Regions from separate parts of the Kitasatospora sp. NPDC092286 genome, predicted to be linked through region 1. Evidence: riboswitches for the same ligand, from Rfam matches in the RefSeq annotation. Region 1 holds a riboswitch; the other holds the start of a gene.
The links. A riboswitch is a leader RNA that binds a small molecule or an ion and turns the genes downstream of it on or off. The one in region 1 is predicted to bind glycine.

Region 1 (14,259 bases):
AGGCCTTGAGGGCCGCCTTGGCCTTGCCCTCGTCGCCCTTGTTGTCCTTGGTCTCCCAGACGTTGAAGTCCTGGTGGCCCGGGATGTCCGGCGGGAGCACGGTGCTGGCGATCGAGCCGCGGATCGGGCCGCCCATGGCGGTCTGCACCGAGACCTTGTCGATCGCGTACTGGACGGCCTTGCGGCACTCGATGTTGTCGAACGGCGCGACCTTGGTGTTGATCGCGGTGTAGACCAGGCGGCCGCCGAAGGCGTTGTCGGTGCTGGCCTTGAGCTTCTGGTCGCGCAGGATCTGCGCCTGGGTCTGCGGGTCGACACCGGCGCCGACGAGGTCCACCTGGGCGTTGCCGGCCAGCAGGTCCTTGTCGATGGTGGACTGCTCGATGTTCATCCTGACCACGATCTTGTCCGCGAGCTGCTTGCGGATCGGGTCGGTGCTCGGGTCCCAGTTGGTGTTGGGCACCAGGGTGAGCTGCTTGCCGTCCTCGTAGGACTCGAACTTGTAGGTGCCCGAGGCCACCACGTGCTTCACGTAGTCCGCGCCGGTGTCCTTGGCCTGCGGGACCGGCACCGTCTGCGGGGCGCTGACCAGGTAGTCGAAGTCGGCGAAGGCGTGCTTCAGGTGGAAGACGATGGTGGTGTCGTCCGGCGTCTCGATCGAGTTCAGCCCGCCGGTCTTGTCCTTGTACGGGCCCTCGTACGGCGTCGGGTTGTCGACCAGCAGCTCCTTGAAGTACGTCGGGCCGTTGGAGTTCACCTCCGCCGCGAAGTTGGAGCGCTCCACCGCGTACTTGACGTCCTTGGAGCTGATCGGGGTGCCGTCCTCGTACTTCAGGCCGGCCCGCAGCTTGTACGTCCAGGTCAGGCCGTCCGCGCTGGGCGTGCCCATGGACTCGGCCAGGTCCGGGACCAGCTTGTTGCCCTCGTCGCCGGGGCCCGGCGCGAAGGTGGTCAGCGGACGCCCGTACAGGCGCGAGAAGTTGTAGATGTACGCGTAGTACGTGTTGCCCGGGTCGAAGGAGTCCGGCGTACCGCGCATCTCGTAGGTGACGGTGCCGCCCTTCTTGTCCGAGGCGTTGACGATGCCCTTGGTGGCCGCGCCGGAGGCACCGCCGTCGCCGACACCGGCGGAGGAGGGGGCGGAGGAGGAACTGTCGCTCTTGGACGAGCCGGACGAGCAGCCGGTGACGATCAGGACCGTGGCAGCGGCCGCGGCGGTGAGCGCGACGGTACGGGACCTACGCATGGGTGGGATCAACCCCTTGAGGAAGTGGTGGCGGATCGAAGGGTCCTGAGGAGAAGTCAGTTGCTCTTGGGATCGAGGGCGTCACGCAGCCCGTCGCCGAGCAGGTTGAAGGCGAGCACGGTGAGGAAGATCGCCATACCGGGGACCACCATGTACTGCGGGTCCACCTGGTAGTACTTGATCGCGTCGTTGAGCATGCCGCCCCAGGAGGCCTGCGGGGCCTGGATGCCGACGCCGAGGAAGCTGAGGCCCGCCTCGAAGAGGATGTTGGTCGGGATCAGCAGCGTCGAGTAGACCAGGATCGGACCGACCAGGTTGGGCAGCAGCTCCCTGAACAGGATGAACGGGCCCCGGGCGCCCAGACTGCGGGCGGCGAACACGAACTCCCGTTCGCGCAGCGAGAGGGTCTGGCCGCGCACGATCCGGCCCATGTAGGGCCAGTTGAAGAAGCCGATCACGAAGATCAGCACGGCGATGTGCAGCGGGAGCCCGTGCAGGCCGAAGGCGCCGCCCTGGAGCGAGGCGGAGATCGCGATGGCGAAGAGCAGCAGCGGGAAGGCGAGGAAGACGTCCATCACCCGGCTGATCAGGGTGTCCACCCAGCCGCCGTAGTAGCCGGCCATCACGCCGAGCACCACGCCGATGGTGTTGGACAGCAGGGTCGCCCCGAAGGCGACGAGCAGGGAGACCCAGGAGCCCTCGATGACCCGGGTGAGCAGGTCACGGCCCTGCAGCGGGTCGACCCCGAGCGGGTGGTCCCAGCTCATCCCGCCCCAGTCGCCCAGCGGCAGGCCGCCGAGGTTGGCGTCCAGCAGGTCCTGGTTGAGGGCGTCGGGGTCCAGTCCGAAGACGGACTCGATCGGCTTGGCCAGCAGGGCGAGCAGGATCAGCAGGATCACCACGACACCGCCGGCGACGGCGGCCTTGTCCCGCTTGAAGCGGGTCCAGGCGATCCGGCCGAGCGAGCGGCCTTCGATCTTCTTGGCCGGGCTCGCGGCGGCGGCTGCCCCCGGTTCGCTCCCGGCGGTCTTGATGGGTGCGGTCATGGTCAGTTGGTCCCCTCGCCGACGGTGGCCGGCCCACGGGTGCCGGTCGCCGGTTCGGCGCTACGGCTGGTGCGGACGTGCGGAGGTGCAGGGTTCGGGTGGTGCACGGCGGTACGAGGTACTCGGTGCTGCTGCCACGCGGGATGGGCATCGCGCGGTTCGAGCGGTTCGCGGCGCGCGTTCACCTTTGTGGGGCTCCAAGTACACGCGGTGCGTTGCGCAGAACTCTCTGCCATCTGAACTGGCTTGCGCCAGCCCTGACCACCGACAGATGCCCAACTGTGATCTGTGCGCATGCACCTCCGGATTCTCGGCATATCCCTCTTCACACAGCTGTTACAGGCATGTCAAGATGTGTGACGGCACCGGCCGGAAAATCGTCCGGAAAAACCAGGAAGCCGACCTGACGTCACGTCAAGTCGGCTTCTCGTACTGGTTTTCGACGGTGCGGGGCTCCGGCGCGCCCGGTCAGCGCCCCGGATAGCCGGGCCACGGCTGCTGCTGCGGCGGCTGCCCCGGCCAGCCAGGGCCGGGCGGCTGGGTGCCGTAACCGCCGTACGCCGGCCCCGTCTGCGAGGTGTACGGCGGTGGCGGCACCGGCGGGTAGGGCGCGGTCGCCGGCCGCCCGTGGCCGGCCGGCTCACGGTCGAAGAACGGCCGCGCGTTGGCCCGCATCCAGAGCGCCACCGGGTCGTACTCGTCCCCCATCGCCACCGTGGAGACGGCCAGGCCCTCCGGGGCCACCGCGATCGCCCGCTGCATCAGGGCCCGGACGGCCTCCACGGTCGGTGGCGAACTCTCGTAAAGATCAAGGCCGATGGCCAGGTACGGCTCGCCGACGGCGGGCTGCACCCAGGCCCGGCACAGCGCCCTGACCGCCCGCACCTCGCCCGCCTGCCGCTCCAGCAGCGCGAAGAACTGCTGGGCCGGCACCTGCGGTTCGCTCAGCTTCAGCGGCCCGGCCGGCAGCCGGTCCAGCCCCGCCGCGATCCGCCGGAGGTCCGCCCAGGGCACCCCGACACCGCCGCCGGGGGCGTGCGGATTCAGCCAGAGGCCCCAGCGGGTGCGGTACAGCGAGGCGGCGATCTCCCGGCCGGAGATCACCTCGTGCGCCCGGGCCCAGCCGGACGCCGCCAGTTGCTCGGGCGAGGTGACGGCCGGCGCGTAGCCGTGGCCGCTGATCTCCATGTTCCCGTACTGGGCGTCCGGGCTGCCGGGGGTGCCGTGCCAGAGCAGCATCCAGACCTGGCCCGCGGCAAGGGCGTGCAGCAGCGCCTCGTACGCCTCGTAGCGCTCCGGCGCGACCTCGCGCAGGGCTCGCTCCAGCGCACCCGGATCCGCGCCGGGGCGCCCGGCGGGCGCCTGGCCCCAGGGCCCCGGTGCACCGCCCGCTACCGCTCCCGCACTCATGCGCCCACCTCGCTGCGCCTCTTCTTCTCTCACCCGCCGACCCGGCGGCTGCCTGCACGCACCCTATGGCGCGCCACCGACCGCCGCCACGCCGACGTGTCTGCCTCGTCCCCTCCTCCGGCCCGACGCCGGGCGGGGAGGGAACGCGTCACATCCGTGTGTAGAACGGCCGGACCTGGTTGAGCAACCACTCGACCACGGGATCCTCCACGAGATCGAGTAGTACGAGGTGGACGCCGCCGGGCAGCGGCGCGGTTCCCAGTGCCCGGCCCAGTGCTTCGTTCACGGTGGCCGGCTCGGCCGGGGCCGCCGGGTCGAGCTGGACCCCGATGAACATCACGGTCGGCTCGCCCTCGACGCTGGCCAGCGCCCGCCGGGCGGTCAGCACCCCGGGCAGGCCGGCGAGTTCGGCCCGGGCGGCGGCCAGGAAGGCCTCCGGGTCCTCGCCCGGCACCGGCTCGCGCAGCGCCACCCGGCCGCCGGTCGGGCTGTCCGGGGCCTCCCAGCGGTCCTCGCGCGGCCCGCGCCGCAGCTCGGCCACGCCCTCCGGCGGCACCGGGATGCCGACCGCCGCCTCCGGGTTCACCGCGATGCCGATGCCCAGCGGCAGCCCGCGGGCGAACTCCCAGACCGGCGCGACCGCGAAGGCCATCCCCGGCGCCTGCCGCAGGAACACCTCCTGCGAGGAGAAGACCGGCACATAGGGGTCGCCGGCCAGCTCGACGGTCGGCAGGTTCAGCGACTGGCCCTGCGGATCGGCCCCGGCCGGCAGCGGGATCCACACCTGGCTGCGGGCCAGTACCTCGATCACCCGGGCGGTCGCGCCCGGGTCGCCGAGCGCGGCGGTTAGCACCTGCTCCAGCTCGTTGGCCGGCCATCCGCCGCCCTGCGGCGCCGTCTCCGGGCCGCCCCACCCCTGCTGCTGCTCCGCCGGGTACCCCATGCGCCCCTGTACCGCCCTGTGTCCGTGTGTCGTGCTCGTGCGCCGCGCCGTGCCCGCCGGCGCGCCCGCCGACGCCGAGCAGCCTAGCGGGCCGCCCGGGCCCCCTCTCCCGCCCGGGGCGCAGACGTGCCATGATGTGCGCGTCTCCGCGCTTTCCCGACGGAGGCCCCTAACTCCATACAGGCCGCTCGAACCCGCGCGGGAGAGCCCGGAGTGCCCCGTCAGGCGGCACAGCCGGCGCCGAAGGAGCAAGTCCTCCCCGGAAACTCTCAGGCACCCCTACCGCACGGGTTAGGCACATCTGGAAAGCGGCGCACGGCTCTGCCACGCGCCCACCCACGGTGCAAGCCGCCATGTTGTCCTGTTAGCTGTAAAGAGCTGCGGGCCTGCGTGCGGTGAAGCTCTCAGGTACGACGACAGATGGGGAGACCCAGCCGCCGCATGCCCGCGCGCAGGGTCGGCCCCGAGCGGGACCGGTCCGGCGTGCGCACACCTGAGTGCCCAGACCGAGGAGTCCCAGGCCATGTCGTCCCTCCGCCTCACCGCGCTCGACGCGCTGCACCGCGCCCTCGGCGCGACCATGACCGACTTCGCCGGCTGGGACATGCCGCTGCGCTACGGCAGCGAGCGCGAGGAGCACCTCGCCGTCCGCACCAGGGCCGGCCTCTTCGACCTCTCCCACATGGGCGAGATCACCGTCACCGGTCCGCAGGCCGGCGAGATGCTGGACCACGCGCTGGTCGGCTTCGTCTCCGCGCTGGGCGTGCTGCGCGCCCGCTACACCATGATCTGCGCCGAGGACGGCGGCATCCTGGACGACCTGATCGTCTACCGCCTGCGCGAGGACGCCTTCCTGGTCGTCGCCAACGCCTCCAACGCCCAGCTGGTGCTGGACGAGCTGATCGCCCGCGCCAAGGGCTTCGACGCCGTCGTCACCGACGACCGCGACACCTACTCCCTGATCGCCGTCCAGGGCCCGGAGTCCACCGCGATCCTCGCCGACACCACCGACGCCGACCTGCCCGGCCTGAAGTACTACGCGATCCTCCCGGCCCGGGTGGCCGGCCGCGAGGTGCTGCTCGCCCGCACCGGCTACACCGGCGAGGACGGCTTCGAGATCTTCTGCGCCCCGGCCGACGCCGAGCCCGTCTGGACGGCGCTGACCGAGGCCGGCGCCGACCGCGGCCTGGTGCCCTGCGGCCTGTCCTGCCGCGACACGCTGCGCCTGGAGGCGGGCATGCCGCTGTACGGGCACGAGCTGTCCACCGACCTGACCCCGTTCGACGCCGGCCTGGGCCGGGTCGTCCGGTTCGACAAGACCACCAACGAGGGCGCGTTCATCGGCCGCAAGGCGCTGGAGAAGGCCGCCGCCGAGGCCGAGGCCCACCCGCCGCGGGTGCTGGTCGGCCTGGTCTCCGAGGGCAAGCGCGTCCCGCGCGCCGACTACACCGTGGTCTCCGCCGACGGCACGCCGATCGGCCGGATCACCTCCGGCGCCCCCTCCCCCACGCTGGGCAAGCCGATCGCGATCGCCTACGTGGACGCGGCGCACGCCGCGCCCGGCACCACCGTCGCGGTGGACGTCCGCGGCCGGCCCGAGCCGGTGCAGGTCGTGGCGCTGCCGTTCTACAAGCGCGCCCGCTGAGGGCCCGCTCCGTCCCGCGCCGGGCAGCTCCCCGGCGCGGGGCGGAGCCCGCCTCCGGCCCGTCCGCCGAGGCCCGCTTTCCCCCCCGTAGATCCACGTCGATGCCGTCCGCCCGCCGGACCGCTTCGTCGTACCCGCTTCCCATCCTGGAGAATGACGCCATGAGCAACCCCCAGCACCTGCAGTACACCAAGGAGCACGAGTGGCTGACGGCCGCCGCTGACGGTGTCTCCACGGTCGGTATCACCGCCCACGCGGCCGACGCCCTGGGCGACATCGTCTATGTGCAGCTGCCCGAGGTCGGCGAGACCGTGACCGCGGGTGAGACCTGTGGCGAGCTCGAGTCCACCAAGTCGGTCAGCGACCTGTACTCGCCGGTCACCGGCGAGATCGTCGAGGTCAACCAGGCCGTCCTGGACGACAACGCCCTCGTCAACAGCGAGCCCTTCGAAGGCGGCTGGCTGTTCAAGGTCCGCGTCGAGGCCACCGACGAGCTGCTGAGCGCCGACGAGTACGACGCGCTCACCAACCCCGAGGCCTGATCGTCCGCCGGGGCGGCCGCAGCGCGGCGGCCGCCCCGCGGCCGGCCGTCCCCGCCCTCCCGTCGCCCGCCGCCTCCCTCCCAAGGGCGCGCCAAGCGCGGCACGTCCTTCTCTCCTCCCCGGGAAGACCACACCATGACGGTTCTCAACCAGTCCCTGCACGCTCTCGACCCGGAGATCGCCGCCGCGGTCGACGCCGAGCTGCACCGCCAGCAGACCACCCTGGAAATGATCGCCTCCGAGAACTTCGCCCCGGTGGCGGTCATGGAGGCCCAGGGCTCGGTGCTCACCAACAAGTACGCCGAGGGCTACCCCGGCCGCCGCTACTACGGCGGCTGTGAGCACGTGGACGTCGTCGAGCAGATCGCGATCGACCGGATCAAGGCCCTGTTCGGCGCCGAGCACGCCAACGTCCAGCCGCACTCCGGCGCGCAGGCCAACGCCGCCGCGATGTTCGCGCTGATCCAGCCGGGCGACACCATCCTGGGCCTGAGCCTGGCCCACGGCGGTCACCTGACCCACGGCATGAAGATCAACTTCTCCGGCAAGCTCTACAACGTGGCCGCGTACCACGTCGACGAGAAGACCGGCCAGGTCGACATGGCCGAGGTCGAGCGCCTCGCCAAGGAGCACCAGCCCAAGCTGATCATCGCCGGCTGGTCCGCCTACCCGCGCCAGCTGGACTTCGCCGCCTTCCGCCGGATCGCCGACGAGGTCGGCGCGCTGCTGATGGTCGACATGGCGCACTTCGCCGGTCTGGTCGCCGCCGGCCTGCACCCCAACCCGGTGCCGTACGCGGACGTGGTCACCACCACCACCCACAAGACCCTGGGCGGCCCGCGCGGCGGCGTCATCCTCTCCAAGGCCGAGTTCGCCAAGAAGATCAACTCCGCGGTCTTCCCCGGCCAGCAGGGCGGTCCGCTGGAGCACGTGATCGCCGGCAAGGCCGTCGCGTTCAAGGTCGCCGCCTCGGAGGAGTTCAAGGAGCGCCAGCAGCGCACCCTGGACGGCGCCCGGATCCTGGCCGAGCGCCTGCTCCAGGCCGATGTCGCCGAGGCCGGCGCGTCCGTCCTGTCCGGCGGCACCGATGTGCACCTGGTCCTGGTCGACCTGCGCAACAGCGCGCTCGACGGCCAGCAGGCCGAGGACCGCCTCCACGAGGTCGGCATCACGGTCAACCGCAACGCCGTCCCGAACGACCCCCGCCCGCCGATGGTCACCTCCGGCCTGCGGATCGGCACCCCGGCGCTCGCCACCCGCGGCTTCCAGGCCGAGGACTTCCGCGAGGTCGCCGACATCATCGCCGAGGCGCTGAAGCCGGCCTTCGACGAGGCCGTCGCCACCGGTCTGAAGGCCCGCGTCTCCGCGCTGGCCGCGAAGTACCCGCTCTACCCGAACCTGTAGTCCGGCGCGGGTGACCGGCCTCACCCCGTCGGGCCACCTGCGATCAAGGGGCACCGCGCACACTGGACAGTGCGCGCGGTGCCCCGTTCCGTGCCGGCACCTGCCCGCCTGTCCTTCCACGAGACCAGACAAGGACGTCCCCCGTGGCCATCAGCGTCTTCGACCTCTTCTCCATCGGCATCGGCCCTTCGAGTTCCCACACCGTCGGCCCCATGCGCGCCGCCCGGATGTTCGCCCGCCGACTGAAGTCCGAGGGCCTGCTGGCCGGCACCACCGCCGTCCGCGCCGAGCTGTACGGCTCGCTCGGCGCCACCGGGCACGGCCACGGCACCCCGAAGGCCGTCCTGCTGGGCCTGGAGAACAACTCCCCGCGCACCGTGGACGTCGACCAGGCCGACCTGGACGTCGAGCGGATAAGGGCCGAGAAGCGCCTCAACCTGCTCGGCAGCCAGCCGATCGACTTCGACCCGGACACCCAGCTCGTCCTGCACCGCCGCCGCTCGCTGCCGTACCACGCCAACGGCATGACCCTCTGGGCGTACGCGGCCGACGGCTCCACGCTGCTGGAGAAGACGTACTACTCGGTCGGCGGCGGCTTCGTGGTCGACGAGGACGCGCTCGGCGCGGACCGGGTCAAGCCCGACGACACCGCCCTGCGCTACCCCTTCCGCACCGGCGAGGAACTGCTCCGGCTCACCCGCGAGACCGGTCTGTCCATCTCCGGCCTGATGCTGGAGAACGAGAAGGCCTGGCGGACGGAGGAGGAGATCCGGGCCGGGCTGCTGGAGATCTGGCGCGTCATGCAGGAGTGCGTCCGGGCCGGCATGTCCCGCGAGGGCATCCTCCCCGGTGGCCTCAAGGTCCGCCGCCGCGCCGCCTCCGGCGCCCGCGCGCTGCGCGCCGAGGGCATCGGCCCGGCCAACGCCATGGAGTGGGTGACCCTCTACGCGATGGCCGTCAACGAGGAGAACGCCTCCGGCCGGCGCGTCGTCACCGCCCCCACCAACGGCGCGGCCGGCATCATCCCCGCCGTCCTGCACTACTACCTGAACTTCATCCCCGGCGCCGACGACGAGGGCATCGTCCGCTTCCTCCTCGCCGCCGGCGCGATCGGCATGCTCTTCAAGGAGAACGCCTCCATCTCCGGCGCCGAGGTCGGCTGCCAGGGCGAGGTCGGCTCCGCCTGCTCGATGGCCGCCGGCGGCCTCGCCGAGGTCCTCGGCGGCTCCCCCGAACAGGTCGAGAACGCCGCCGAGATCGGCATCGAGCACAACCTCGGCCTCACCTGCGACCCGGTCGGCGGCCTGGTCCAGATCCCCTGCATCGAGCGCAACGGCATGGCGTCCGTCAAGGCCGTCACCGCCGCCCGGATGGCCCTGCGCGGCGACGGCCGCCACCACGTCTCCCTCGACAAGGCGATCAAGACCATGAAGGAGACCGGCGCCGACATGAAGATCAAGTACAAGGAGACCAGCCGCGGCGGCCTCGCCGTCAACGTCATCGAGTGCTGACCCCCGCACTCCCCCGCTGAGCCGGCCGGACGGCCCCCGTCCGGCCGGCTCAGCGGCGCGACACCCGGCCCCGGCCACGGACGCGCCGTCACCTCCAGGCGCGGCCGGGCGCCGGGCCCGTCCCCCGTGTCCTTCGGCACGTGAGGGGACGGGCCCGGCGCGGGCTCAGCGGTCTGCGGGCCGGCCGGTCGGGGCCGTGCGGGCTTCGAGCAGTACGGCCCGGCGGAACGCCGCGCTGCGTCCCGCGCAGTCGGCGCAGATCGCGGCGCCGTCCTCGGTGCTGGGGTCGCGGTCCATCTCCACGGCGATATAGGAGTGGTCGCAGGTGTGGCAGCGGACGCGGGTCTCCCAGATGTCCTCGACCTCGTCGCGCGGGTCGCCCGGCCGGTCGAGGGCGACGGGTCGGCCGAGCCGGTGGGCCACGGTGTACAGGACGATGCTGAGCACCAGGACCAGGGGGGTGGACCACGTGGTCCCGAAGGTGCCGGTGCCCTCGTACACCGCGATGCCGAGCACCGAGACGATCAGCCAGACGATCGCACCGGGGCCGAACGAGGCCACCCGGCCGGGGCGGAACTCCGGCAGCCCGTCGCGGTCGCCGTGGCGGCTGAGCCACATGTGGGTCAGGGCGATGCCCACCCAGGCGACGACGAACGCGCCCTGCCAGGCCAGCGCGGTGAGCAGGTAGCTGAGGACATCGGTGAGCATGAACAGGTAGGTCAGCACGCCGGCGAGCATCAGGGCGGCGACCCGGGGGACGCGGATCCGCAGCAGCCGCGTGAACAGGGCCTCCAGATTGGTGGAGGCGACGTAGTAGTTCGCCGTGTTGATCCTGGACTGGGTCACCCAGACGACGACCAGGCCCGAGATCCCCATCAGGTTGATGACGGTGTCGCCGATGGCTGTCTCCGACAAGGCGCCGGAGGTGCCGGCCGCCATCACCAGGAAGATCCCGATGAGACCGTTGGCGAGGTACACGAAGAGGTAGAAGACCGGGCCGAAGGTGACGACGCTGTGGTAGCGGCTGTCCTCGGGCTTGCCGAAGCGGGCGAAGTCCACCGTGTACATCATGAAGACGAACACGCCGAGGTAGACGAACAGGGCGTAGAGCCAGCCCGGCGCGCTGAGGTCCGGGGCACTGTCCGGGACGTGGGTCAGCCAGCCCTTGGAGGGGTACTTCACCGCGGCCAGGACGACGGCGACGAGCAGGCCGCCCCAGTACAGCGGCAGCAGGAAGCCGTTGAACTTGTCCATCCAGCGGCGCACTCCGCCGATGACCATCGGCAAGTTGGTGACGACGGCGACGGCGTACCAGATCCGGATATCCAGCACCCCGGTGTAGGCGTGCAGGGCGTGGGCGATGACGGAGCTCTCGAACACGGCGTAGTACAGCGCTGTGGCCGCGAGGATGAGCGGGGCCAGCACGGAGCCGGCGAGGCCGAAGAGCCGTTGCGAGAGCAGGGCGACGGTGAGCCCGGTGTGCGCGGCGTAGCGCGACAGGGCGCCGCCGACGACGCCGAACACGATGACGGCCAGGACGATGCCGATGAGGGTGTTGACGGTGCCGACCGTGACAGCCAGCGTCGCCGCGGTGACGAGGTAGAACATGCCGCTGATCACGGCGTACCAGGTCATCGTCAGGGAGAGCCGGCTGCTGCGCCAGCTCAGTGGGACGACGTGGGTGGAGTAGTCCTCGTTGGCGGCCTCCTTGACCACACGGGGGTCGTCGTGGAAGGAGACGTCCAGGGGCCTGGGTCTGCGGGTGGTCTGCTTGCCGTTGGTCCGGGTGCTGTCTGTGGTCACGGGGGTGTCCTTCTCCGGGCGGTGGTGAGCCGCGGGGTGCTGCCGGGGCGTCCGGAAGGAGGGCAGGCGGCCCGGTGGGGGCGCGAGTTGGGACGCGTACCGCCGTGGGGGAGGCGGTCCGGCGGGGCATGACTTGGCCGGAAGGACCGGGAGGCGTTCCGGCAGGACTGCCTCCGGGGCCCAACGTCTACGCGTTCCCCGACACGGAGTCAAGGTCCGGCGGAAAGATTTCCGCTGTCCTGACGGAATCGTCCGCGCGGGCGGTGCGAATCGACGGAATCCGTTGGCGCCTGGTTCAGCCGCGCCTTCCGTGCAGGCGGCGGCGAGCCACAACGAGCGTGGCAAGCACCAGAGTTGGCGCGATCGCCGCGGCCAGGACAGGGGCGAAGCGCAGCGTGACCGCACCCGCGAGTGCGCCCGCGACCAGGGCCAGGAGGACTGCGCAGCGCCGCAGGACGTCCTTGGTCGAGCCGTGGGACAGGGACTCGGCGACGGAGGTGAGCGTGCCGGTGACGAAGGTCGTGGTGATGCCGGCCCTGGCGATGCGGCGGGCGGTGGCGGTCTGGAGGCCCATGGCCGCTCCGGACAGCGCGACCAGGGCGATGTCGACCGCGCGGCCCGGCTCCGCGCCGGACTGCGCCCAGATGGCCAGAAAGCCCGTCTGCAGGGCGAGGTTGACGCCGAGCGCGGCGCTGATCCGCGGGTGCCAGAGCCAGTCGGACAGGCCGGACCGATCGGTTATCCGGTAGGCGGCGACGAGGCCCGCCGTGAAGGCGATCACGGCGATGCCCGCGCGGGCGAGGTGCATGTCCGCACCGTGCGCCCCGGCGATGCCGAACAGCACGAGATTGCCGGTCATGTTGGCCGTGAAGACGCCGCCGAGCCCCAGGTAGGCCACGGCGTCGGTGGCCCCGGCCGCCGCGGTGAGCAGGACCAGGAGCAGGTCCACCAGGCGCCGGTCGGACCCGGCGGGCGCCGCGGCGGGCTGGTCGGCGGCGGTGTTGGAGCGGATGGATCTCATCTGGGGCGGTCCTTACGGCAGGGTGCGCGGGCGAGATGTCCGGGCCCTCAAGGCCGGAAGCCTTGACAGGCAGCCGGGTGGTGTGGAGAGAATCCCCCGACTTGGTCGGACCATCTGACTATCTTGGCTCACCGGCAGAGCCGTCAACCTCCCCCAAGGAGCAGCGCATGTCACGGACCGATTACGAAGCGCGGGTGGCGGAGCTCGGGCTGGAACTGCCCGACTACAGCAGCCGCCCGTACTACGGCGCCGACTACGGCTCCATGAAGCCCCACCACATCACCGGCAACCTCCTCTTCCTCGGCGGCCACACCGCCGACGACGACCAGGGCAACGTGCGGTTCGCCGGACGTCTGGGCCAGGACCTGACCGTCGAGGAGGGCTACCAGGCGGCCCGCCTCACCGCGCTGAACTGCCTGGGCGGCATCCGGTACGCCCTCGGCTCGCTCGACCGGGTCGCGTCGGTGGTGCGGTCGCTGTGCTTCGTGGTGACCACGCCCGAGTTCGAGGACGTCCACAAGGTCTCCTCCGGGGCCACGGACCTGTTCCGCGACGTGTTCGGCCCCGAGGTCGGACTGGGTGGGCGTGCCACCATCGGCGTCATGAGCCTGGCCCGGCGGAGCTCCTTCGAGGTGTGGGTCACCGTCGAGATCCGCGACTGAGCCCACTCCCGCCGTCCGGCCGGTGTCCTCGGCCGGGGAGCATGGACGCCGTAGGTCATGTTCCGCCCCACCGTTATGGAGGTCGTCAGTTGTCCGTCAACTGGTCGCTCATCACTCCCGAAGCACGTTCCGGCCCGCAGCGGCTGGCCGGACGCATCCACCGGCTGATCGAGGACGGACAACTGGCGGAGGGCGACCGCATTCCTCCCGAACGAGAACTGGCGGACACCTGGCGGGTCTCCCGGGCCACCGTCCGCGAAGCGCTCCGCGAGTTGGAACTGCGCGGACTGGTGGACCGCCGCCCCGGCCGGGGCACCATCGTGGCGGGCATCGCCCGCCCGGCCCTGCGAGACTGGCAGCTGGGCGACATGGACTCGGCGGCCAGGCTCATCCACGAGGTGATGGACCTGCGCTCCGCCGTCGAGCCGCCCGTCGCCGCCCGCGCGGCGGTACGTGCCACCGACACCGACCTGCAGCACCTGAGCGACCTGCTCGCCGAGGCGGACCGGGCGCTGAAGCACGGCCTGCTGCCGCGCCTGGTCCAACTCGACAGCGAGTTCCACGTGGCGCTCGCCAAGGCCGCCCACAACCCGCTGCTGACCCAGCTGCTGGAAACCACCAACCAATGGGTCGAGCTCTCCCGCAACCCCGCCTACCAGAGCACCGAACGGCTCGTCAGCTCGTTGAGGGCGCACGGACGCATCCTGGAGGCCGTCATGGGCCAGGACTCCGAGACGGCCGCGCAGGCCATGTCCGAGCACCTGCTCGAAGTCCACCAGGCGATCGTGGAGACCATCCAGTCCGCGAGCCCGAACGAGCACCAGAGCCCGAGCCAGAGCCCCGGACCCGCTCGCTGACCGGTCGCCCACCGGCCGGGTACCATCCGCACCCCCGACGAACGGCCCCTCCCATGAGCATCCACGCACCCGCTCCCGCCCCGACCGCCTTCGCGCTGGCCACCCCCCACGCCCTCGCCACCGCCGCCGGCGAGCAGGCCGTACGCGACGGCGGGAACGCCGTCGACGC
Region 2 (14,259 bases), on a different contig from region 1:
GACCACGCCGTCCCCGGCCGCTCCGCCGAGGTCCGCCCGGCCAACGCCAGGGAGCTCGCCGCCACCGCGGTGATCCGCCTCGACCTGGACGAGGTCTCCGCCAAGACCCGCGCCGACGGCGCCGACGACGACGAGGCCGACCTCGGTCTGCCGCACTGGGCCGGCGTGGTGCCGGTCGCCACGGTGCACGGCACCCCCGAACCGGCCGCGTCCACCACCGTTCCGCTCCCCGCGCACCTGCGCGACCTCTCCCGCTGACGGGGGCCCGACGATGCTGATCAGGTCCTGGGACCGGGGCGACGAGGCCGAGTGGCGCGCCTGGCTCGCCGAGGGCCGCGACTTCGGCCTGCTCGCCGCCAACGGCCCGCCCGGCCAGGGCCCCGTCCTGGTCCCCACCCACTTCCTGCTGGACGCCGAGCGCGGCGAGGTCCTGCTCCACCTCGCCGCGCCCAACCCGCTGCTCGCCGCCGTCCGGGCCGACCCCCAGGTGACCCTCTCGGTGACCGACGACTACGTCTTCGCCCCGGGCCACTGGCGCGGCGAGCCCGGCACGCCGACCAGTTACTACGCCTCCGTCCAGTTCTCCTGCACCGCCGAGCTGGTCGAGGACGCGGCCGGCAAGGCGGAGATCCTCAACCGCCAGCTGGCCCACTTCCAGCCCGAGACCCCGCAGATCCGGGTCACCCCCGGCGACAGCCCGTTCGGCCGGCTCCTCCCGGGCCTGCGCGGGCTGCGGCTGACGGTCCGCGAGGTGCGCGCCAAGTTCAAGTACGACGACAAGAAGCCCGCGGCCGAGCAGCACGCCATCGCCGACCGCCTGGCCGAACGCGGCCGCGGCCTGGACACCGCGGCCCGGGTCCAACTGCTCCGGCGTAACGCCCGGCGGAGCGGGTAGCAGCGCTGACACCACGTCACCCGATCGGCTCGATCTCGGGCGGGATCCACCGACTACTGGTCGGATGTGAGACGAATCCCGCCCATCCGGATGCCGGCGGGCCCGTCCACTCGGGGAGCGCGCATGTCCACACTCGACAGTCATCAGGCGTCCGGCGAGGCGCACCTCGGGCACGTCGTGTTCATCTCCGCCGCCGCCGCGATGGGCGGCTTCCTGTTCGGCTACGACAGTGCGGTGATCAACGGCGCGGTGACGGGCATCCAGCGGCACTTCGGGGTGGGCAACAGCGAGACCGCCTTCGTGGTGGCCATCGCGCTGCTCGGCTCGGCGGCCGGCGCGGTCATCGCGGGCCGGCTCGCCGATCACCTCGGCCGGGTCCGCACCATGCTGCTCGCCGCGACCCTCTTCGCGATCAGCGGTGCCGGCTCGATGTTCCCGCCGAGCATCCAGGTGCTCGCGGCCTGGCGGGTGGTCGGCGGCATCGCGATCGGCATCGCCTCCGTCATCGCGCCCACCTATATCGCCGAGGTCGCCCCGACCGCCTACCGCGGCCGGCTCGCGTCCTTCCAGCAGATGGCGATCGTGCTCGGCATCACCGTCTCCCAGCTCGCCAACTGGGCGCTCAACCAGGCCGCCGGCGGCGAGTCCACCGGCCACCTCGGCGGTATCCAGGCCTGGCAGTGGATGCTCGGTGTGGAGACCGTCCCGGCGCTGGTGTACGGCCTGATGGCGCTGGCCATCCCGGAGTCTCCGCGCTATCTGATCGCCGACCACCGCGAGGAGCAGGCGCGCAAGGTGCTGCTGGAGGTGGAGGGCGCGGGGGTGGACCTGGACGCCCGGGTCGCCGAGATCCGCGCGGTGCTGGAGTCCACCCACAAGCCCCGGCCGAAGGACCTGCTGGGCGGCCGGTTCGGGCTGCTGCCGATCGTCTGGGTCGGCATCGGCGCCTCGGTGTTCCAGCAGTTCGTCGGCATCAACGTGATCTTCTACTACTCGTCCTTCCTCTGGCAGTCCGTCGGCATCAACGAGGCCAACTCACTGCTGATCAGCCTCTCCACCTCGATCATCAACGTCATCGGAACGGTGGTCGCGATGGCGCTGGTGGACCGGATCGGCCGCAAGCCGCTGGCGCTGGCCGGTTCGACGGGCATGGCGATCGCGCTGTCCACCGCCGCCTGGGCGTTCTCCTACCGGCACGGCACCGGCGACACCGCCACGCTGGACAACACCCACGCCACGGTCGCGCTGGTCGCCGCGCACGTCTTCGTGTTCTGCTTCGCGTTCTCCTGGGGCGTGGTGGTCTGGGTCCTGCTCGGCGAGATGTTCCCCAACCGGATCCGGGCGCTCGCCCTGTCGGTCGCCGCCTCGGCCCAGTGGATCGCCAACTGGGCGATCACCGTCACCTTCCCCGATCTCGCCGACTGGAACCTGTCGGCGACGTACGTCGTCTACGCCGCCTTCGCGCTGCTCTCGATCCCCTTCGTGGCCTTCTGCATCAAGGAGACCAAGGGCCGCGCCCTGGAGGAGATGGGCTGACGTACAGACCCCCGCAGTCGTCGCCGCGCCGCGCGGCCCGTCCCACCGAGAGGAAGCCATGCCTGATCAGGGCGGCTCCCGGCAGAACGTCACCTTCCCGAGCAACGGGCGTCGGGCCCACGGCTATCTGGCCCGTCCGCCGCAGGGCGTCGGCCCCGGCCTGGTGGTGGTGCAGGAGTGGTGGGGGCTCACCTCGCACATCGCGACCATGGCGGACCGCTTCGCCGCCGAGGGCTTCACCGTCCTCGCGCCCGACCTGTTCGGCGGTGCCACCACCCACGACAGCGCGGAGGCCGCCCGGCTGAGGCGCGAGCTGCCGGTCGAGCGGGCCGTGGCGGACCTCGGCGGCGCGGTCGACTTCCTGCTCGGGCTCGACGGCGTGGTCGGGGACGCCGTCGGGGTGGTCGGCTTCTGCATGGGCGGCGGCTTCGCCCTGCTGCTCGGCGCCGCGGCGGGCGACCGGGTGGCCGCCGTGGTCCCGTTCTACGGGCTCCCGCCGGACCAGGACTTCGACTACCGGGGCCTGACCGCGCACGTCCTCGGCCACTTCGGCGAGCGGGACCGCTCGATCCCGATGGCGGCCGTGGACGAGGCGGCGATCCGCATCGGCGAGGCGACCGACGTCCGCCCCGAGATTCATTTCTACCCGGCCGGGCACGCCTTCATGAACGACGAGAACCCGCTCGGCGGCTACGACCCGCTCCAGGCCCGGACGGCCTGGCGGCGCACCCTCAGCTTCCTCCACGGCCACCTCGGATAGGGCCTGCCCCGCGCCCCGCCCCGTACCCGCCCCACCACCGCCGGTAAGGCTCGAAAACCCGCTGGACAGCTGACAGTTCGCCCGGCATAGTCTCCAGGTGCCCAGCCAACCCGCACGCCGCCCCCGCTTCCCCTGGGCCGGCCGCAACTACCGCATCCAGACCGCCGCCACCGTGATCAGCGGCCTCGGCAACGCCGGCGCCCCGATCGCCACCGCCTTCGCCGTCATGGACAGCGGTGGCTCCACCGCCGAGGTCGGGTATGTCACCGCGGCCCGTCTGGTGCCGGTCGTCCTGCTGCTGATGGTCGGCGGCGCCCTCGCCGACCGGCTGCCGCGCCACCACGTCATGGTCGCGGCCAATCTGTTCAACGCCCTCTCCCAGGCCGTTCTGGCCGCCCTCGTCCTCTCCGGCCACGTCCAGCTCTGGCAGTTGATGCTGCTCTCCGCCGCCGGCGGCGCGGGCCACGCCTTCTACGCCCCGGCCTCCGAGGGCATGATCATGCAGAGCGTGTCGACGGAGCACGCCGGGCGGGCGTTCTCGGTCTTCCGGATGGCCCTCAACTCGGCCCAGATCGGCGGTATGGCGCTCGGCGGCGCCCTGACCGCCGCCGTCGGCCCCGGCTGGGTGCTCGCGCTGGACGCCGGATGCTTCCTGGTCGCCGCCTGCCTGCGCTTCCTCCTGGAGGCGGAGGCCGCGCCCACCGCCGGCGCCGGGCCCGGCATGCTGCGCGATCTGCGCGAGGGCTGGCAGGAGTTCGCCTCCCGGCGCTGGCTCTGGGTGATCGTCCTCCAGTTCGCCGTCCTGATGGCGTGCATCACCGCGGTGGACGCGGTCTACGGGCCGATCGTCGCCAAGGAGCAGCTCGGCGGCGCCGGCGACTGGGGTCTGGCGCTGGCCGCGCACGGGATCGGCCTGGTCGTGACCGGCCTGGTGATGGTCCGCTGGCAACCGCGCCGGATCCTGCTCGTCGGCAACTACGGCGTCTTCCTCTTCGGCCTGCCCGCCCTGGCCCTGGCCGTGGCCGCGCCGCTGCCGGTCCTGGTTGCCGTGATGTTCCTGTCCGGCGCCGGGGTCACCGTGTTCGGCGTCAACTGGATGATCGCCCTGCAGCAGGAGATCCCGGCCGAGATGTTCTCCCGGGTCTCCGCCTACGACCAGCTCGGCTCGCTCTCCTTGGCACCGGTCGGAACGGCCCTGGCCGGCCCGGCCGCCGACGCGCTCGGCCTCTCCGGCGCCCTCTGGGCCTGTGCGGTGCTCTGTCTGCTGCTCAGCGCCGTCGTCCTGCTGGAGCCGCAGGTCCGCCAACTCTCCCGGCGCGCCGCCCGGCCCGCCGAAGCCGCCGTGCCGACCGGTACGGAGGCCACCGCCGTCCGCTGAGCGCCCCACCTGACCCGTACGCCCCGCCGGTGGCAACCACCGGCGGGGCGTCCCGCGTCCGACCAGGAAACGACGGAGTCGAACCTGGGGCGCCCGATGCCGAAACCACTGCTCTTCCTGGACGTCGACGGTGTGCTCAACCCGGTCTGTCCCGGCCCGGAGAACGATTTCGACACGCACACCCTGCTCGGCTACAGCGTGCTGCTCTCGGCCCGGCACGGCGAGTGGCTGCGCGAACTGGCCGGCACCTACGAACTCGTCTGGGCGACCACGTGGGAGGAGAAAGCCAACATCCACATCGCCCCCGCGATCGGCCTGCCCCGCCTCCCGGTGGTCCGCTTCGCCGGCTACGTCCCGCAGCCCGGCGACCCGCGGGTGCCGCTGATGGACCTGTTCTCCGCCCACAAGTGGGCACCCCTGCTGCGGTACGCCGCGGGCCGTCCGTTCGCCTGGGTCGACGACGTCATCCCCGGCTGCCTGGTCCGCCGGGCGCTCTGGCGGCGCGACCGCGTCCTGCTGCCGATCGACCCCGGCCAGGGCCTCGAACGCCGGCACGTGGACCGGCTGCTCGCCCGCCCGCCGCGCACCCCGGCCGTCCCGTTCCCGGTCAGCCGGTCGGCAGCCAACTGACGTGCCCGGCCAGCAGCGCGTACCCGACGAAGGCCACCGTGTCGATCAGCGCGTGCGCCACCACCAGCGGCATCACCCGCCCCCACCGCCGGTACAGCAGGCAGAACACCGCGCCCATCACCATGTTGCCGATCAGCCCGCCGACCCCCTGGTACAGGTGGTACGAGCCCCGCAGCACCGAACTCGCCACCAGCGCGGCCGGCCAGGACCAGCCCAGCTGCCCGAGCCGGCGCAGCAGGTAGCCGAGGACGACCACCTCCTCCAGGATCGCGTTCTGCCAGGCGGAGGCGAGCAGCACCGGGATCCGCCACCAGACGTCGGGCAGCCCGGAGGGTGCCACCGTCAGGTTGTAGCCGGCCGCCTGGGAGGCCAGGTAGAGCGCGAGCCCCGAGCCGCCGATCGCGGCGGCGACGGCGGCGCCCCGGCCGAGGTCCTTCAGCTTCTGCCCGAGGTCGAAGCCGAGCACCCGCAGCGCGGCGCCCTCGCGCACCAGCAGATAGCCGACCAGTACGACCGGCATCAGGCCGCGTCCGATGTAGTACAGCTGCCAGGTGAGGTCCAGCCAGGGCCGGCCGGGGGCGCGCGAGCCGTTCAGGGTGGCGACCTGCTGGCCGAGCTTGAGCGGCTCGGTGAGCGAGCCCGTGAAGCTGATCAGCGCGGCGATGCCGCTGGCCCCGAGCGAGAGCCCGAGGACGGTCAGCAGCTCCACGCCGAGCAGCCGGCGCGTGGGCGTCGCGGTCTCCGGTGCGGTCGGGACGGTGGTCACGGGGGGCTCCAGCGGGCGGGCGTCGCTCCGGCCGTCGGCCGACCGCCGGAGCGGTCATCCTGCCACAGGGCTGCTCCTAGCCCACCGGCCAGGTGTGCACCGGCTCGCCGCCGCGCATGTGCTCGATGTACCGCCGGGTCATCGCGGCGAGCGCGGCCGACCGGTCCATCCCGAACTGCTCGCGCAGCCGGTGGAAGGTCGCGCTCTGCCAGGAGGCTCCGTTGACGCGGCGCAGGCAGCGCTGCTCGATGATGCCGAGGTAGCGGTCCCGGTCGGCGGGCTCCACGCCCCACTCGTCCAGTCCCTGGTACGCCATCGGCAGCAGTTCGTTGAGCACCAGGTCCACGGCGGAGACGGTGGCCAGCCCGCCGGCCCGCCCGGCCCGGCCGCGCTGCGGCCACTGGAAGACGGCGTCGATGCCGTACCGGGCGGCCTGCTGGAAGTTCTCGTCCGCCCGGTCGAACGGCAGCCTGGTCCAGATCGGCTTCGGCTGTTCGGCCAGCACCCGGACCAGCCCGTAGTAGAAGGCCGCGTTGGCCAGGGTGTCGGCCACCGTCGGGCCGGCCGGCAGCGCCCGGTTCTCCACCCGCAGGTGCGGCACGCCGTCGCTGACGTCGTACACCGGGCGGTTCCAGCGGTAGATGGTGCCGTTGTGCAGGCGCATCTCGGCCAGCCTCGGGATCCCGCCGGAGGAGAGCACCTTGGCCGGGTCCTCGTCGTCGCAGATCGGCAGCAGCGCCGGGAAGTAGCGGAGGTTCTCCTCGAACAGGTCGTAGGCGGAGTCCACCCAGCGCTCGCCGAACCAGGTGATCGGGCGCACGCCCTGTGCCTTGAGCTCCGCCGTACGGGTGTCGCAGGCCTGCTGGAAGAGCACCGGCCTGGTCTCCCGCCACAGCTCCCGTCCGAACAGGAACGGCGAGTTGGCGCCGAGCGCGAGCTGCGGGCCGCAGAACGCCTGGGCGGCGTTCCAGACCGAGGAGAACCGCTCGGGGGTGACCTGCAGATGCAGCTGCAGGGAGGTCGCGGCGGCCTCGGCCACCATGGTGATCGACTCCAGCTGGAGACGCTCGACGCCCTCGATGTCCAGGGTGATGTCCTCGCCCCGGGCCGCCACGATCTGGTCGCTGAGCAGGCTGTAGCGCTGGTTGTGGGACATCGCGTCCAGCCCGGTGTGGTCGTGCTCCAGGGTCGGGAGGATGCCCACCATCACGATCCGGGCCCCGGCCTCGGCGGCCCGCCGGTCGGCGTAGCGCAGCCCGGTGTCGATCTCCTCCCGCAGTTCCTCGAAGACGTGCCCGCAGAGCCGGTGCGGGGTGATGTTGACCTCGATGTTGAACTGGCCCAGCTCGGTCTGGAAGTCACTGGAGCCGATGGAGCTCAGCACCTGCGCGTTGCGCATCACCGGAAGACCCTGCTCGTCGGCCAGGTTGAGCTCGATCTCCAGGCCCACCACCGCTCGCGGGCGGTCGAAGCGCTCCTCGCGCAGCATCCGCCCCAGCGCGTCGAGACAGGACTGCAGCTTGCGGCGGTACTGCTGTCGGTCCGACAGGTCCGCCCGCGTCGCCACGACCTTCTCGCCCATGGTCCCCTCCTCCTGAGCCCACCCGGCCGACCGACCGTGCAAGCATCATGCCCGCCTGGAAGATCGATACCCGAGAGCTTCGAATGGCTTGCAATGCAAGGAAACTGATGGACTTTCAGCGCATCTGCCGACTTGCCCGGCGACACCGCCTGTGATAAACAGGTCACCCTGCGCACCTGTTCGAGTAGAATTCGCACTGCACTGCGCTCCGGCCGGTCTGCTACTGCTCCGAAGCCCTCGTCGACTGCAGCAGCCGCGCCGGCACCGCGATCATGCACAACCGGACACGGCCAGGTCCCGTCACCGATGACACACCGCGCCACGCCGGTATGCCGCACTCGCACGCCGATCTCGCACGGAGAGGCGACCTCGCCATGACTCTGCAGACCCCCCAGCCCCCGCCCAGTGCCCTGCGCGCGGTCCTCGCCGCGCTCGACTCGGAGACCGCGCTGCGCCAACCCGCCGCCGCAGCGCTGCTCCACCCGGCCGGCCCACTGCTCCCCGCACACCCGCTCGCGGTCTACGTCCTGGACGGGCCACGCCCCGAACTCCGCGCCGCCCGGCGAACGGGCTGGCGCTTCCTGATCAAGGACGGACCCGAGGTCGCCGCCGCGGCGGAGGTCGTACAGGGCGTGGAGGGCCACGCCTTCTCCCACTTCACCGCCGGGCCGTACCTGGACTCCACCGTCCGGGCCCTGCGCCAGGCCTGGCAGCTCGCCCAGTCCTCCCGGGCCCGGCAGCAGCCCAGACTGCTGACCTTCCCCGGCCAGTACGCGACGGCGCTGTGGCTGCACAGCCCGGACGCCGGCCCGGCCTCGGACCTGCTGATCCCGCTGGCACCGGCCCCGCTCGGGGTCACCGCGCACCGCGCCTATCCGGCCGGCGACCTGCTGGCGGCCCTGGCACGGACACCGCTCGCCGGGTCGCTGCTGCTCGGCTCGCCCTGAGGCCCCCCACGGCACCCCACCGCCCTGCCCGCCCACCCGGGCGGGCCATCGGGCATGGCCTTCCCGGGCCAGCCGGACGATGGCCCGTCCGGGGGTGATTCACCCGCTACGCCACCTGAACGGGTGATCTCTGCCCGGGGGTTGTGGCGCGTGTCACGAAATCGCTGCGCGATCGTCCCCGGATGCCGACACTGGGAACCAGCGTGGAAGAACCCCCTGTCCTACCCACTTGAGCGCCGGCCCACACCTGGCCCGGCGCCGGACAGGATCCGGCTACCGCGGCGGCTCCCGATGGTCATCCGTCGGCCGCACCACGGGGTGGATCGCAGAGCGAAGCGAGGGTACGCGAATGTGCCAGCACCGTCCTGAGTGCCCGTCGGCCGAATCCGAGGACCGCGAGGCGGCCGTACCGGTGGCCTGCCACCCGGAGCAGGGCTGGAGCCTGCTCTGCAACGGCGTCCTGCTCTTCGAGGACACCGGCGAACTGCTGCCCGACGGCCGGGTGATCGCCCCGCGCCGCGCCGTCGCCCACGCCGCGTAGACGGCCGGGGCGACACAGGACGGGGCAGGGCCCCGGCGGAACGTTCCGCCGGGGCCCTGCCTGTGCCGTCCGGGCTACGTCAGGAGCCGTACTCGTCCAGCGGCGGGCAGGAGCAGACCAGGTTGCGGTCGCCGTACGCGCCGTCGATCCGGCTGACCGGCGGCCAGTACTTGTCCGCCGGGTTGACGCCGGCCGGGAAGACCGCCTCCTGCCGCGAGTAGCCGTGCGCCCAGTCGCCGGCCAGGGCGGCTGCGGTGTGCGGGGCGTTGCGCAGCGGGTTGTCCTCGGCCGCCCACGCGCCCGAGCCGACCTTCTCGATCTCGGCCCGGATCTCGATCATCGCGTCGCAGAACCGGTCGATCTCGTGCAGGTCCTCGGACTCGGTCGGCTCGATCATCAGGGTGCCGGCCACCGGGAACGACATCGTCGGCGCGTGGAACCCGTAGTCGATCAGGCGCTTGGCGATGTCGTCCACCGAGACGCCGGTCTCCTTGGTGAGCGGGCGCAGGTCGATGATGCACTCGTGCGCGACCAGGCCGCCGGGGCCGGTGTAGAGCACCGGGAAGTGCGGGGCCAGCCGCTTGGCGATGTAGTTGGCGTTCAGCACCGCGACCTGGGTGGCGTGCTTGAGCCCCTCGCCGCCCATCAGCCGGACGTACGCCCAGGAGATCGGCAGGATGGCGGCCGAGCCCCAGGGCGCGGCCGAGATCGGGCCGACGCCGGTGGCCGGGCCGGCCTCCGCCTGGAGCGGGTGGTTGGGCAGGTACGGCGCGAGGTGCCCGCGCACCGCGACCGGGCCGACGCCGGGGCCGCCGCCGCCGTGCGGGATGCAGAAGGTCTTGTGCAGGTTCAGGTGCGAGACGTCCGCGCCGAACTTGCCCGGCTTGGCGAGGCCGACCAGGGCGTTCAGGTTGGCACCGTCCACGTACACCTGGCCGCCGGCCTCGTGCACGGCCGCGCAGATGTCGGTGATCTGGGTCTCGTACACGCCGTGGGTGGACGGGTAGGTGACCATCAGCACGGCGAGGCTGTCGCGGTGCTTCTCGATCTTGACCTTGAGGTCCTCGACGTCCACGTCGCCGTCGACCAGGGTCTTGACCACGACCACGCGCATGCCGGCCATCACGGCGGAGGCCGCGTTGGTGCCGTGCGCGGAGGACGGGATCAGGCAGACGTCACGCTGGGTGTCGCCGTTGGCGTGGTGGTAGGCGCGGACGGCCAGCAGGCCGGCCAGCTCGCCCTGGGAGCCGGCGTTCGGCTGGATGGAGACGGCGTCGTAGCCGGTCACCTCGACCAGCTGCTGCTCCAGCTGACGGATCAGGGTGAGGAAGCCCTGCGCCTGGTCGATCGGCGCGAAGGGGTGCAGCTGGCCGAACTCGGGCCAGGTCACCGGCTCCATCTCGGTGGTCGCGTTGAGCTTCATGGTGCAGGAGCCCAGCGGGATCATGCCGCGGTCCAGCGCGTAGTCCCGGTCCGACAGACGGCGCAGGTACCGCAGCAGCGCGGTCTCCGAGCGGTGGCTGTGGAAGACCGGGTGGGTCAGGTACTCGTCCTCGCGCAGCAGCGCGGCGGGCAGCGCGTCGGCGCCCTCCGCGACCTCGACGCCCTCGACGCCGAACGCGGCCCAGACGCCCGCCAGGTGCTCGCGGGTGGTGGTCTCGTCGGTGGAGACCGAGATCCGGTCCTCGCCGTCCTGGTAGACGTTGATGCCGTGCTCGCGGGCGGCCTCGGCGATCGCGGCGGCGCGGCCGGGGACGACGGCGGTGACGGTGTCGAAGAACTCGCCGTGCAGCAGTTCCACGCCGCCGGCCCGCAGGCCCTCGGCGAGGGCGGCGGCGTAGCGGTGGGTGCGCCGGGCGATGTCCGCCAGGCCGTCCGGGCCGTGGTAGACGGCGTACATCGAGGCCATCACGGCGAGCAGCACCTGGGCGGTGCAGATGTTGCTGGTCGCCTTCTCGCGGCGGATGTGCTGCTCACGGGTCTGCAGCGCCAGGCGGTAGGCGCGGTTGCCGTCGGCGTCGACGGAGACGCCGACCAGGCGGCCGGGCAGCGAACGGGCGTACTCGGCGCGCACCGAGAGGTAGCCGGCGTGCGGGCCGCCAAAGCCCATCGGCACCCCGAAGCGCTGCGAGGTGCCGCAGGCGATGTCGGCGCCGAGCGAGCCCGGGGACTTCAGCAGGGTGAGCGCCAGCAGGTCGGCGGCGACGGCGACGATCGCGCCGAGGCCGTGGGCCTGCTCGATGACGGGGGTGAGGTCGCGGACCACACCGGTGGCACCCGGGTACTGGAGCAACACGCCGAAGACACCGCGCTCGACGATCTCGGCCGGGATGCCCGCGGAGAGGTCGGCGACGACGACCTCGACCCCGGTCGGCACGGCGCGGGTGTTGACCACCGCGAGGGTCTGCGGCAGGGTCTCGGCGTCGACCAGGAAGACACCGCCCTTGACCTTGGTGACGCGGCGGGCCAGCGCCATCGCCTCGGCGGCCGCGGTGCCCTCGTCGAGCAGCGAGGAGCCGGAGGTGGGCAGGCCGGTCAGGTCGGAGACCAGGGTCTGGAAGTTGATCAGCGCCTCCAGGCGGCCCTGCGAGATCTCCGGCTGGTACGGCGTGTAGGCGGTGTACCAGGCCGGGTTCTCCAGGACGTTGCGGAGGATCACCGGCGGGGTGAAGGTCCCGTAGTAGCCCAGGCCGATCATCGGCTGGAGCACCCGGTTGCGGCCGGCCAGCTCGCGCAGCTCCGCGAGCACCTGGGCCTCGCTGCGACCCGCGGGCAGGTCCAGACCGGTGATGGAGCGGATCGCCTCGGGCACGGCGGTGGCGGCGAGCTCGTCCAGCGAGCCGTAGCCGACCTGGGCCAGCATCTTCTCCTGCGCGGCGGCGTCGGGGCCGATGTGGCGGGTCTCGAAGGGGCTGGCCTGCTCAAGCTCGGTGAGGGTCGCGGCGCTGGTGGAGCGTCCGGCGTTCGGCTGGGCGTTCATGGTGGTCGAGGCCTCCTGGTCACGGACCGGCGGGGGTCCGCACGCCGGACGGCTCCGATCGCTGCGGACAGCGGCTCGGCCCGGGCGGACGAACCCGACAGGCCTCCCCCTCTGTCATCGGGACCTGAGAGCTTCACCCGCACGGCGCGCTGTGGGCGCACCGTCGGCTTGCACCGTCGGTGAGGGTGGTGGCCGCCGGCTCCCTCGCCGGCGGTCCTGCCCTGCTTTCCAGAGTGACCTATCCCACACGGTACGGATGCCTGAGAGATTCCGGGGAGGAGTTGCTCCTTCGGCGCCTCGACCAGCGGTTTTCGCGGTCGGGGACTCTCCCGAGCGGGCTCGGCGGTCGCGCCCAGGGTACCAGCGGGAAGCCCTCCGATCACGGGTACGTCAGGTCACTCGGCCACTTCACCCGTGACCCGTACAGCGGAGCACCCGGCCCGGACGGCTGCACCCGGCTCGCGTATGTCTGGTTCATGGCTTTTGGTGTGAAGTGGCGGAGGGAACGGGTGCTCAAACCGCCGGCCTACGGCGTTCCGCAGGAACAGCTGCACGGGAGGAAAGAGTGCAAACCGATATCGATCCCCGGGACCTCATCGGCCACAAGGCGGTGGACCGCAACGGAGACAAGATCGGCACGGTCGACGAGGTGTACCTCGACGACGCCACCGGCCAGCCGGAGTGGGCCGCCGTCCGGACCGGCATCTTCGGCCGGGACGCCTTCGTCCCGCTGACCACCAGCGAGTTCTCCGGCGACGAGCTGCGGGTGCCGTACGACAAGTCCCTGGTGAAGGAGTCGCCGGACTTCGGCGTGGGCCAGCACCTCTCACCGGCCCAGGAACTCCAGCTCTACCGCTACTACGGACTCGACACCCCGGCGGACGACCGCTCCGGGCCCGACGCCGACCAGCCGGCCGACCTGGACTTCGGCGCCGTCCCCCCGGCGGAGAAGCCCGCCGACGCGGCGGGGGCGGGCGCGGCCGCAGGCGTCGCGTCCACCGCCGCGGCTCCGGCCAAGCACCTCTCCTTCCACTCCGCAGACGCCGCGCCCCCCGCCGGGCCGCTCGTCTTCCACTCCGCCGACACCGCGCCCGCCAAGCACGCCACCACCCCGGCGGTCGACCTCGGCAAGCCGTCCGGACCCGCCCGGGAGACCGCCTCGGGAGCCGGCACCGCCGCCGCGCCCCGGCCGCAGACCACGGAGCCCGACACCCCGGCCGTCAACGGCGCCCCGGCCGTCGACGGCGCCCCAGTCGTCGACGGCGCCCCGGTCGACGCCGCACGGCCGGCCCCGCCCGCGCCCGGCAGCCCGGTGGAGCTCACCTGCCGCGAGGAACGGCTGGAGGTCACCACCGAGTGGCACGTCGTGGGCACCGCGAAGCTGCGCAAGTACGTCATCACCGAGGCGGTGGAGCACCGCGTCCCCGTGGTCCGCGAGCGGGTCCGGGTGGAGCGGACGCCCGTCAGCGAGGCCGAGCGCGCGCTCATCACCAACAAGGAGATCGCCGAGTCCGTCGAGGAGGTCACGCTGCGCGAGGAGCGCCCGGTGGTCCGCAAGTACCTGGCGCCCGTCGAGCGGGTCCGCCTGGTGGTCGAGCGGTACACCACCGAGGAGGTGATCCGCGACGAGCTGCGGCGCGAGCACATCGAGGTGCACGACGCCACCGCGCCCGCCCCGCCCCCCGCGACGGCGTCCGTCCACACGCCCGCACCCCCGGCGGCCCACACTCCGCACCCGGCCACAGCCGCCCGTGCGGTGGACGAACCGGCCCGCGAGGCTCCGGTCCGGCCGCTCATCTGAACCGGACATCAGCAGGACCCCGGGCCGCCGCGGCCCGGGGTCCTCGACTTTGCCAAAGCTTCACCAATCGATATTTGACACACTGAAGTATCCCCCTGCATGGTTACTTCAGTTCATTCACCATGTACAGGAGGAAGCAACCGTGAGTGAGGCACCACAGCCCACCACCACGAAGCCAAGCAGCGCCCGGGTCCTGCCGGCCCTCATCCTGGCGATGCTGTCGTTCAGCGTGGTGCAGACCGCGGTCGTTCCGATCCTGCCCTCGCTGGCCAAGGAGCTCGGCGTCTCGGGCTCCAGCATCACCTGGCTGATGACCGCCAACCTGCTCTCCGCCGCCGTGCTGACCCCCCTGCTGGGGCGCTTCGGCGACCTGCGCGGCCGCAAGCCGATGCTGCTGATCTCGCTGGCCGGCCTGGTGGCGGGGTCCGCACTCGCGGTCACCA

Region 2: it holds a riboswitch for glycine, as region 1 does, so the genes downstream of both, gcvP (aminomethyl-transferring glycine dehydrogenase) here and gcvT (glycine cleavage system aminomethyltransferase GcvT) in region 1, are expected to answer to the same signal.

What each region holds. Positions count from the first base shown of each region.
Region 1 is NZ_JBIVRD010000013.1:153,328-167,586, reverse strand. Features, by position in the region: gene ACIQIB_RS16145 (ABC transporter substrate-binding protein) at 1-1,246, opposite strand, end outside; gene ACIQIB_RS16140 (ABC transporter permease) at 1,303-2,292, opposite strand; gene ACIQIB_RS16135 (enhanced serine sensitivity protein SseB C-terminal domain-containing protein) at 2,761-3,702, opposite strand; gene ACIQIB_RS16130 (enhanced serine sensitivity protein SseB) at 3,851-4,645, opposite strand; glycine riboswitch at 4,835-4,940, shown strand; gene gcvT (glycine cleavage system aminomethyltransferase GcvT) at 5,169-6,290, shown strand; gene gcvH (glycine cleavage system protein GcvH) at 6,452-6,832, shown strand; gene glyA (serine hydroxymethyltransferase) at 6,968-8,236, shown strand; gene ACIQIB_RS16110 (L-serine ammonia-lyase) at 8,380-9,747, shown strand; gene ACIQIB_RS16105 (cytosine permease) at 9,913-11,550, opposite strand; gene ACIQIB_RS16100 (YoaK family protein) at 11,846-12,571, opposite strand; gene ACIQIB_RS16095 (RidA family protein) at 12,739-13,233, shown strand; gene ACIQIB_RS16090 (FCD domain-containing protein) at 13,323-14,090, shown strand; gene ACIQIB_RS16085 (gamma-glutamyltransferase family protein) at 14,144-14,259, shown strand, end outside.
Region 2 is NZ_JBIVRD010000003.1:262,319-276,577, forward strand. Features, by position in the region: gene ACIQIB_RS05705 (pyridoxamine 5'-phosphate oxidase family protein) at 1-258, shown strand, start outside; gene ACIQIB_RS05710 (FMN-binding negative transcriptional regulator) at 272-895, shown strand; gene ACIQIB_RS05715 (sugar porter family MFS transporter) at 1,019-2,431, shown strand; gene ACIQIB_RS05720 (alpha/beta fold hydrolase) at 2,490-3,191, shown strand; gene ACIQIB_RS05725 (MFS transporter) at 3,289-4,569, shown strand; gene ACIQIB_RS05730 (HAD domain-containing protein) at 4,666-5,199, shown strand; gene ACIQIB_RS05735 (CPBP family intramembrane glutamic endopeptidase) at 5,177-5,965, opposite strand; gene ACIQIB_RS05740 (glutamate--cysteine ligase) at 6,042-7,547, opposite strand; gene ACIQIB_RS05745 (hypothetical protein) at 7,922-8,494, shown strand; gene ACIQIB_RS05750 (DUF5999 family protein) at 8,844-9,035, shown strand; gene gcvP (aminomethyl-transferring glycine dehydrogenase) at 9,115-12,015, opposite strand; glycine riboswitch at 12,254-12,357, opposite strand; gene ACIQIB_RS05760 (PRC and DUF2382 domain-containing protein) at 12,581-13,816, shown strand; gene ACIQIB_RS05765 (MFS transporter) at 13,959-14,259, shown strand, end outside.